Regions from separate parts of the Scytonema hankhaensis NUACC26 genome, predicted to be linked through region 2. Evidence: riboswitches for the same ligand, from Rfam matches in the RefSeq annotation. Region 2 holds a riboswitch; each other region holds the start of a gene.
The links. Region 2 has a riboswitch for cyclic di-AMP ahead of ntrB (nitrate ABC transporter permease). Riboswitches for the same ligand answer to the same signal wherever they lie in the genome.

Region 1: it holds a riboswitch for cyclic di-AMP, as region 2 does, so the genes downstream of both, ACKTT2_RS34460 (hypothetical protein) here and ntrB (nitrate ABC transporter permease) in region 2, are expected to answer to the same signal.
Region 3: it holds a riboswitch for cyclic di-AMP, as region 2 does, so the genes downstream of both, ACKTT2_RS30555 (glycosyltransferase) here and ntrB (nitrate ABC transporter permease) in region 2, are expected to answer to the same signal.

Annotation. Positions count from the first base shown of each region.
Region 1 is NZ_BAACAP010000229.1:54,604-57,883, forward strand. Features, by position in the region: gene ACKTT2_RS34455 (sucrose synthase) at 1-1,262, opposite strand, end outside; cyclic di-AMP (ydaO/yuaA leader) riboswitch at 1,588-1,723, shown strand; gene ACKTT2_RS34460 (hypothetical protein) at 1,862-2,107, shown strand; gene ACKTT2_RS34465 (SLC5/6 family protein) at 2,198-3,280, shown strand, end outside.
Region 2 is NZ_BAACAP010000114.1:9,792-13,071, reverse strand. Features, by position in the region: gene ACKTT2_RS05695 (sensor histidine kinase) at 1-914, opposite strand, end outside; cyclic di-AMP (ydaO/yuaA leader) riboswitch at 1,529-1,754, shown strand; gene ntrB (nitrate ABC transporter permease) at 1,849-2,700, shown strand; gene ACKTT2_RS05685 (ABC transporter substrate-binding protein) at 2,783-3,280, shown strand, end outside.
Region 3 is NZ_BAACAP010000221.1:403-3,682, reverse strand. Features, by position in the region: gene ACKTT2_RS30565 (TIM-barrel domain-containing protein) at 1-285, shown strand, start outside; gene ACKTT2_RS30560 (DUF5110 domain-containing protein) at 230-568, shown strand; cyclic di-AMP (ydaO/yuaA leader) riboswitch at 1,138-1,323, shown strand; gene ACKTT2_RS30555 (glycosyltransferase) at 1,486-2,763, shown strand; gene ACKTT2_RS30550 (hypothetical protein) at 2,909-3,160, shown strand.

The sequences.
Region 1 (3,280 bases), on a different contig from region 2:
CGTGCTAAAAGAAAAGTAACTAAGTTACCATCGCTGTAGTTACCGATAATTAGATCGGGTTTACCTTGAAATTGTGCTAGTAACTCTCGTTCCGCATCTAAGGCAAACGTTTCGAGATAAGGCCAAATTTCAAATTTAGAAATCCAGTTTTGCGTAATATTGGGATTAACATCTAGAAAAGGAACTCGCAAAATCCAAGCATTCTCCGTACCTTGAACTTTTTCTAAGCGCAAGTTACATTGGGTTCCTTCGCAGTTAGGAATCAGGCGAGTGAGTATAGTCACTTGGGGTTGAATCCCAAGCACATCTAGCCCAGCCAATTGGATTTCTTCTCGCAGTTTGTTTTCTAAACTACGGGCTTGTTCGAGAATATAGATGACTTGACCTGCGGTTTCGGGTCTTCCCATCACTCCTTCCTGTCCAACCCAACCATGTACGGAAACAAGAGCAACGCGGAAGATTGAGGGAACGCGAGCAACAAAGGCTTCTAAAATGGCGGGTTCAGCAGTGTCAATGAGTCGATTGAGAAGTGCTAAGGTTTCTAGTACGCGGGATGCAGTGTTTCCCCAACCTGGTTCAAAACCTAAGTCTTGCAATTCATAGCGGAATTTTTCGTAGGGTTCGCTTGGTTGGCGATCGCTCAACAAACCAATAGCTACTCTAACTTGTTGGGCGAGCTGAGTTCCTGAGTGAATGCGACCGTTAATGAGTAGAGGAACGCCATCATACTGGCGTCGTTTGAGAACATCGTACAGGACTTCCAACCAATAATCAGGAGCTGTCAGCACTTGCGAGCACAAGTAACGATTGAGAAACCCCAACCCTTGACCGATATTTCTGGGATCGTCAATTTTGGGAGAACCGTGATGGAAGGGGCGGAAGTCTATTTCTAAGATTTGAGGATGGTAGCGCTCGACACGGCGATCGCGCACATTCAGTAGTTCTTGCGGAGTCATTTGTTCAAAGCTTGTCAAATTTGCCCCCAATCGCCAAGCTTCTTGGACACCTATGCGAGGTCGGAGAAGGAACCAGGCACTTTCCTCCTCTAGAATGATTTCATGAGTGTAGTGAATCAGTTTGCCTAGAGAAGAAGAGTGAAAAAAGTACGCTGGCTTTTGCGAGTGGTTGCAAAAGTCGGCAAAAGTTTGCAAAATTTCGGTTCTTAGGAAGTATTTCTTCCCAGAAGCACTTAGATCGTAGACCAACTGACGCAGAGCCGTTTTCTCATCACTGTTTAACACAGTTTGAACTAGTTCATACATAGCCAACTCCTGACCTTTAGATAGACCGCAACCTCATGTTTCTCCCTGACTTAAATAACGATTTAACCTGTGATGACGCATTAATAGAGGTTCATCCCCTACGTTAGCGCAGATCTAGCTTTGAGATCGGCTTCATTAGAAAGGATAAAGAATGAGGGTAGAAGTATAAAAGTTTTGCCTGTATAACCCCGAATTCTATTTGCGAAAGCTTTACAAATATTCTTATAAGTAAAGATTACATTGAGAAATAAAAATAGAGATTGACTGCTTCCTTATATCAGTATTATTTTATGTATTGATTAGGAAAGTCGCCTAATTCAATCCAGTCATGCGAGCGCAAAATCCAAATGACTGGGTGAGAAGCGGAGGAACCAACGTATTGGGGCGAATCTTTGGAGAAAGAAAGGCACCTTCCAGCCTTAGCCCGTCAGCTAACTCCGTCGGCATTGGAAGGAGTATCCATGGTAGAGGTTGTATTCAGCCTATCCCTAAGATCCTCCTGTATGTAAGTGAAAGCTCATCTCGTGAAACTCGCGATCGAAGAGCGATAAGCAAGGTTTCTTGCTAAGCCGATCTAATTCCAAATTAAGGAGGATAAAATGCCTATCCAAAATCGTACATTCTTTGCCGAACACGTTACCTTTTTGCCAGAAAACCAATTTAAGGAAATTGGTGAGTGTGCGGGTAAAAAACTTTTGCTGATTGGTAGAACAAAAGGCTATGGCGAACCAATTGTAGCTACAAGTCAGACAGAAGAGCCAAGCCAAGAGGATTTATACGCCTACGATCTTTACGAACTGCTAAAAGTGAGCAACGATCCGGTTACAATTGTAGAAGAAATTTAAAACAGTAATCAGTACTAGTTATCTGTCACTGGTTACTAGTTACTGGTCACTGGTCACTGGTCACTGGTTACTGGTCACTGGTCACTGATTATGAATAACCGCAGGTTAGATACCTTCTCCCTGGCGGCTTTATTGGTTTCAGCACATTACGGGTTGGGATTTCTCCTAGGAACAGCAGAGAAATCCCTAACTCATGGTGCGGCTGGAAGCCTTTATGCTGTCTCTCTTGGCTTGGGTACAATTGCTCTTATAGTACTAGCAAAGTTTTACTGGACGCAAACAGAACAAATTTGGACTCTCCTCGGTTCTGCTTATGGAAGTGGAGTGAAAATATTTGTGGGGCTAATGTCTTGGGGTTCTCTGATTGGGATTGAAGCAGTACAGTTAATTTCTGCAGCTTCCATCCTCAAAGTCTTTGGCATCCCGCCCATACCTTCAATGATTGTTTTGGCAACTTTGTTTGCGGTGCTCTCCTTATTACCAGTAGAGAAAGCAGGTTGGATATTAAGAGGGTTGCTATTTGTCAATTTTTTGGCTCTTCTTTACGGGCTGTGGGTGCTGCAAGGATTTCCTGAGTATTTGCGATCGCCCTTAGAGTTTGCGAATTCACTTCAATTGGAAAGCTTGCCAAAAACAGTAGGTATAACACTATCTACGGTTTTGTTGGTGCTGATAGATATGAAGTACCAAATGTATCTCGTTCAAGCAAAAGATGTAAAAAGTTTATATAAGGGATGTCTTTTAGCAGGAATTTTGTTATTGCTACTTGCTTTATTACCTTCAACCGTTGTGACAACCGCCCATCAAGCCGGAATTTTACCAGATAGTATAGGTGGTAAAGAAACATTACCCTATATTCTATCTTGGATTGGTGGTGGACCTGACAAACCCTTGGGTATTGCATTAATTGTGTCTTTATTAGTTCCTTCACTCGGTATTGGTAGTAGTATATTAAGAGTACAGAGCAAGATTATTTTTGACTTTAATATTTTACCAGTATCTATTAGTACTCAATTGCTTGTAACCTTTGGAAATGCGCTTTTTGGTTTAATAGTCGCCTTAAGAGGAGGTGAGATTGTTAGTTTAATTGTGGCTTTTTATGCTGCTTATGTAGGTGCAGTTATTGTTCCTTTTGCTGCTTATTTAATTTCCCGAGGAAAACGCTATACCTTT
Region 2 (3,280 bases):
GCGTTACTTAGAAGATTTGTTAATATTTGTTGTAATCGCAATGGATCTGTGTAAACTAGTTGAGGCGCTTCTTGAAGCTCGATAAGTATTTGTAACTCTTTATTGGTTGCTAAAGACTCCAACATTTCATGAACGCCTTTGACCAATTCACATGGATTAATGAATTCGGGGTGCAATTTCATCTCCCCTGCATCATAACGAGAAATTTCTAATGCATCATTGATAATCCGAAGTAATTGTCTGCCACTACGCAAAACTCTCTCGATGTGTTCTAAATTTGTGAAATTGTCCTTTTCTTCTTTTTCATCTTTTACATCTGAGTGCTTTCGTTGCAAGCGTAAAAATAAATCCGAGTAACCAATGATTGAAGTTAAAGGGCTTTTGAGTTCGTGTGCTAGATAGGATAAATTATCTTGATTTGACCGCACTAAGCGTGTGAGTTCTTGATTGTTAAGACTTAACTGGTTTTGTAGGTGTTGTAGTTCTGTCAGGCGCTGTTCTGTGTAACTTTGAAAACAAGATGCGATCGCTTCATCCAACACCATATCAATAACTCGTACTGCTCGTAACACTTCCCGTACAGATGCTTGTAAAAATTCTGGTTCAATTGTCTTAAATATAATATCTCGTAGGATGCAGTATTCTCGTGCAATTTCTGCTGCGTCATAACCTTGCTCTGCTCTCAAAATTCCATGATTCAAACTTTCTTGAACGATCCGTTTCATTTCCTCATCTTGTGGACTTTTCGCAAGTACATCTGCAAGGGCGTTGAGGATATCACCAAGATGATTCTGGATAGCTGAGCGTGAGAGATTTTTTGTGATGGTAATTTTTTTGTCTTCTCGAACAGCTTCCACCCACTCTTCTACAATTATTTGAGTTTTGTTCTCTAGTAATTGACTAAAATCTTTCATTTCTTGTAATTCGACAACATCTAAATATAGCAATCATATTCCATTAGTGAAATGTACTTATGGTAAATATTGTCCATAAAATCATGCTTTTGATTGGTAATACCTACTATATAGTGGTTAAAATTTTTCATTAATGATATAAATATATAGCAATCCTAAATCATTCGTCAAAAATGTTGAGCACTGTAGGTAGGGCAATGCCCACCAAAAGCTTCAGTGGTGGGCATTGCCCTACTGACATCTTGCACCTCCCTTGAGGCAGGAAACGGTGGGCTGTCTTCCCTACCTACGAAACAATCAGCTTTTTAGCCTAATTATTTTTTCAAAAAAACGGTGATGCAAGATATGAACCTACCTACTTGTATTTCACAAATCAAATAGGATTGCTATATACAGTATTGAGTTAATATAAATAAAAAAGCTGTTAATATCATGATTTTTTAAAGTGAGCGATATGTAAATTATACTCATTACACAATTCTTATCAAATATTTACACTCGAAGAGAGAAAGTCATCTGAAAATAGCAAACAGCAGTCAACTGTAAAATAAAATCTTCTATCTTTCGATACCTTGACGGTACTGTGTAGCGATGTTACATTTATCTAAAATTTAAGAGTAAGTCAGCTTAATCCGGTTAATCGTAAGTTTGCATTAGCTGGAGCGGAGGAACCATCCAAAGGGGCGTATCCTGAGAAAGGGTAAAGGATAAAGCATAAAGGATAAAAAAAGGGGACAGTAGTAACTTCATCCTTCAGACTTTATACTTAATCTTTCTCAGGGGGAGGATCTCTCAACTCTAGCCCGTCAGCTAACTTCGTAGGCACTGAGAGGAGACTGAAGAGACAATAATCTTTATTGAATCTCATCAGTATCCTGGCTGGTACTGCTCGGTTTTTTGTACCCGCAATTCAAGTCTGGTGAGGTAAAGCAGAGTGTTTCAATTAAACATAGCTGCAATTATTGCAGTTGCTGGACAAGCAGCCTGGAAAAAAACAAAACCCGTACTGGTGAAAGAAACGGTTATATTACCAGCGATCGGATTTTTAGCAATTATCCTACTGTGGTGGGTTATTGCTCTTGTCAATCATGAATTAATGCCTACCCCACCTGAAGCATTGGTTGCCAACTTGGATTACATCCTGAACCCGTTTTATCAAAGAGGACCAGGCAATTTAGGAATTGGATGGTTGTTGATAGCAAGCTTGCGACGGGTATTGCTAGGTTTTTTACTAGGTGCTGTGGTCGCAATTCCCCTAGGTTTTTTGATTGGAATGTCTAAATCAGCAATGCTTGCTTTGAATCCAGTCATTCAAATTTTTAAGCCTGTATCTCCTTTGGCTTGGTTGCCAATAGCCTTGGCAATCTTCAATTTGGCAGATCCATCCGCCATCTTTGTTATTTTCATCACCTCTTTGTGGCCAACAATCATCAATACTGCATTGGGCGTATCAAGTGTTCCCAAAGATTATATAGATGTAGCACGAGTCCTGGAAATGCCCCGTTGGCGGCGAATTACGAAAATTATTTGGCCTGCTAGTCTACCGTATATCTTTACTGGCTTGCGGATCAGCTTGGGAATTGCTTGGCTGGTAATCGTTGCTGTAGAAATGCTAACTGGTGGTATTGGAATCGGCTTTTTTGTCTGGGATGAGTGGAGTCGTCTTAACTTGAGTTCAGTATTCTTAGCTGTATTGGTCATTGGCTTAACTGGATTATTGCTTGATTTTGCAGTAGGCAAAATTCAAGAATTAGTCACTCGTCGTCCGGGAACAACAGCAAGTTAATTAGGGTTAGTAGGGGCGCAAGGCCGCCGCGCCCCTACAGGAGATAGTAGAACCCTGAAAAATTAACTAATAAGAGTAGCTTATGAACAACGCTGATAACGAAAATATTTTGCATCGACGGGAGTTTTTGGTAGGAATAGGAGCAACAGCAGCTGGAATGGCGTTGTCGTCATGTGCTATTTCCGGAGACCGCAGTGCTAAAGGACTAACAGAAGAAGCTGCTGCTGTTCAACCTGTTGTTGATTCTAAAACATTAGAAAAACCAAATCTTACCGTTGGTTATGTCCCTGTTAATGACTGTGCGCCTTTTGCTATTGCTTGGAAAAAAGGTTTTTTCCGTAAATACGGGCTAAACGTGAAACTCAATCGGGAGGCTAGTTGGGCAACATCTCGTGACGGAATTATTTTTGGTCGCCTTGATGCCTCTCCCGTTGTGTCTGGTGCTGTAACCAATGCCAGAATTGGTGCTGAAGGTGCTCGTCACGCTCCGTTATGTGCAGCCATGACAATACATCGTCATGGAAATGCCATGACAATGAATAAAGCTATGTGGGATTTTGGACTGCGCCCGTGGTACGAG
Region 3 (3,280 bases), on a different contig from region 2:
AAAGTTCGTGGATGGTGGAGTCGCCAATATCAGTATCTGCTAGATGTGGGTGTTGCAGGATTCTGGTACGATATGAATGAACCAGCTGCTTTTATTGTTTGGGGCGATCGCTCGCTTCCTAAAGTCACACAACATTATATGGAAGGCAGGGGCGGGGATCATCGCGAAGCGCATAATATTTACCCTAGAACAAATTCCTCTGTTAGTTTTGGCAGGGAATATTTTACCTATGGAGGAGAAAAAGCAATTAACTCTGCATATTTACCCTCCTATAGAAGGCAATAGTGAAAATCTTCTTTACTCTGATGCAGGTGATGGTTATGGAGATTCGAGATTGCATAAATTTGCGATAACACGTTTTGAGAACAATTTAGAAATCGTTTGGACAACAGAAGGTAAGTACCCTTTTCCCTATAGATCGATAAGCTTACATATACACGGAATCCAACCACAACAAGTTTGGATTGATGATAAGGAAGTAACTTGTACTGGACAAATAATAGAATTAGTAGACTCAGAGGAGTTGATTGTCAACAATCGCTTCTGCAAGATTCATATTCAGGATTAGGGGGAAAGTACTTAAAGTCCCCCTTTTTAAGGGAAGCTATTGCGTTGGACGGTGAGACCAGTGCTGGTAGCGTTCGCGTGTGCCTTGCATATAGCGTGTGCCTTACACATACCCGTAAGGGCGTGGATAATGGGGGATCGTGTATAGCAATCATTTGGAGAATTGATATTGGTGGGCAATGCCCACCCCACAGGATGGAATCAATATAGTTTTTACATCTATCGATAGATAGAAAAATAATATAGATGAATAGAGTAATTCATAGAGTTGTCTTTAAAGAAAATTCATGTAATTATACTAACTTATGTTAAGCATTTGAAATTTATTTCTATGAAGGATATATCTTAGATGCAGGTCGGACTTCATAATTGTTCACCCATAACTCGTTGTACCAAGCTAGCTTTGTTAAACGGTTACCAGAATTACAAAACTTGCAATAATACGTATTGGAGAGTAGCAATGCTGGTTGCTTAAAGAAGTCTTCCTTAAAAAAGGTTGACTTATGTGAAGGTTACAAGTTAAATTCTTAACAATAGAGATTCGGTCTGCCTAGTTCACGGTTTACCTTAAACATAGTGTTCCCACAGGTAAACGTGGAGCGGAGGAACCACCCTTGGGGCTAATCTTGCACAAGGATAAAGGCTTAAGTATAAAGGATAAATAAGAAATCCTTTTTCTCACTTGATCCTTCAAAAGAGGGACATCTCTCAGTCCTAGCCCGTCAGCTAACTTCGTCGGCATTGAGAGGAGACTGAGCGAACAGCATTCTTAAGCAAGTAATGCTTTGTTCTCGTCGGTATCCTTGGCTGGTATCTGTGCGCTTCGTTGTACCTGCCCTTAGCTTTGGATAAGGGGTTACGCTACCTTGATTCAGATATTTAAGGTAGGAAAGATTGCCATAAGAGTGAAGTTTAACTATGCTACTGACAAAAAAGCATCGCATCGCTTTGATTTCTGTGGATGGAGATCCTGCTGCAGAAATAGGACAAGAAGAGGCTGGTGGACAAAACGTATACGTCCGTCAGGTGGGTTATGCATTAGCTCAAAAAGGTTGGCAAGTGGATATGTTCACTCGCCGTAGCAGTCCCGAACAAGCAGCTATCATTCAACATGGAACTAACTGTCGAACAATTCGACTCAAAGCTGGTCCCATGGAGTTTATAGGTCGCGATAGTCTACTGGATCGTTTACCTGAATTTATTGCAGAGTTTCAAGCATTCCAACAAAATCAAGGTTTTCAGTATTCTCTGGTTCACACTCACTATTGGTTGTCTTCCTGGGTGGGAATGGAACTGAAAAAGCGTCAACCATTGATCCAAGTGCATACATACCATTCACTAGGAGCAGTGAAGTACCGTAGTGTCACTGATATACCAGCAATAGCTAGTATCCGACTAGCTGTGGAAAAAAATTGTCTGGAGAGTGTAGATCGAGTTGTAGCCACTAGCCCCCAAGAACAGGAACATATGCGAAATCTTGTTTCCTGTCTTGGACGCATAGAAGTCATTCCTTGCGGTACGGATATTGAGAAATTTGGCTCAATTGAACGATCTGTAGCACGTCAAGCATTGGGGATTGCTCCTGATGCAAAAGTGGTGCTCTATGTCGGGCGCTTCGATAAACGTAAAGGTATTGAAACACTCGTTAGAGCTTTTGCAAAATCGAGTTTGCACGGTACGGGTAACTTGCAGTTAATTATTGGAGGCGGTAGTCGTCCCGGTTATAGTGATGGAATCGAACGCGATCGCATAGCCAGTATTGTATCTGAACTTGGATTAGAAAATTGCACAGCCTTTCCAGGACGGCTTGATGAGACTATTTTGCCCTCTTACTACGCTGCGGCTGATGTGTGTGTTGTCCCCAGTCATTACGAACCTTTTGGTTTAGTTGCTATCGAAGCGATGGCTAGCCAAACCCCAGTTGTAGCCAGTAATGTTGGTGGATTGCAATTTACAGTAGTACCCGAGGTTACGGGATTGCTTGCTCCTCCCAAAGATGAAGATGCTTTTGCCGTAGCCATTGACCGAATTCTAGAAAATCCAGAATGGCGCGATCGCCTTGGTGAAGCAGGTAGACAGCGTGTCGAAATTGCTTTTAGCTGGCAAAGTGTTGCCTCTAGATTAACTCATCTTTACACTCATCTGTTACCGGAAGTTGTCCCTTCACGCGAGAAGAAAGCTCCAGCTGTTGCTTAATAACTACTATTTCCTAATCAACTTATGAGGGAGGGAAACCGCAATCATTTCGCCGCCTCGAATCATAACTTTTCCACTGATAACCAACATTTTGTAGCGTAAGTACAAACAACCGTAAAGTCTATTCAGTTAAGGAGTCATGACAATGTTAGAGATTGGTGACTATACACGCCATCAGGTTACTGGACTAATTGGTCAAGTTGTCGGTTACGGGCATGAAGTCGTACAAGGAGTGTACGTAACAACTCTCAAAGTCAGAGAGATTTCCAACGGAAGCCAAGACCGCAGCAGATTTTTAGAAGATGTATACTCTGAATGGGTACGAGTAGAAATAGAAGAAGTTCCTACAACTCTTTCCTCAGAATCGGGGAAGAGTGAAGTCGCATTGCAAGCATAACGACACAATTCTTACTTTTGTGGTACGGGCGTCCTCGCCCGTACTGTATTACAACAGTTTTCACCTCAATGAACCATACCGTTTGTAGGGGCGCAATGCCTTGCGCCCCTACATCTGTGG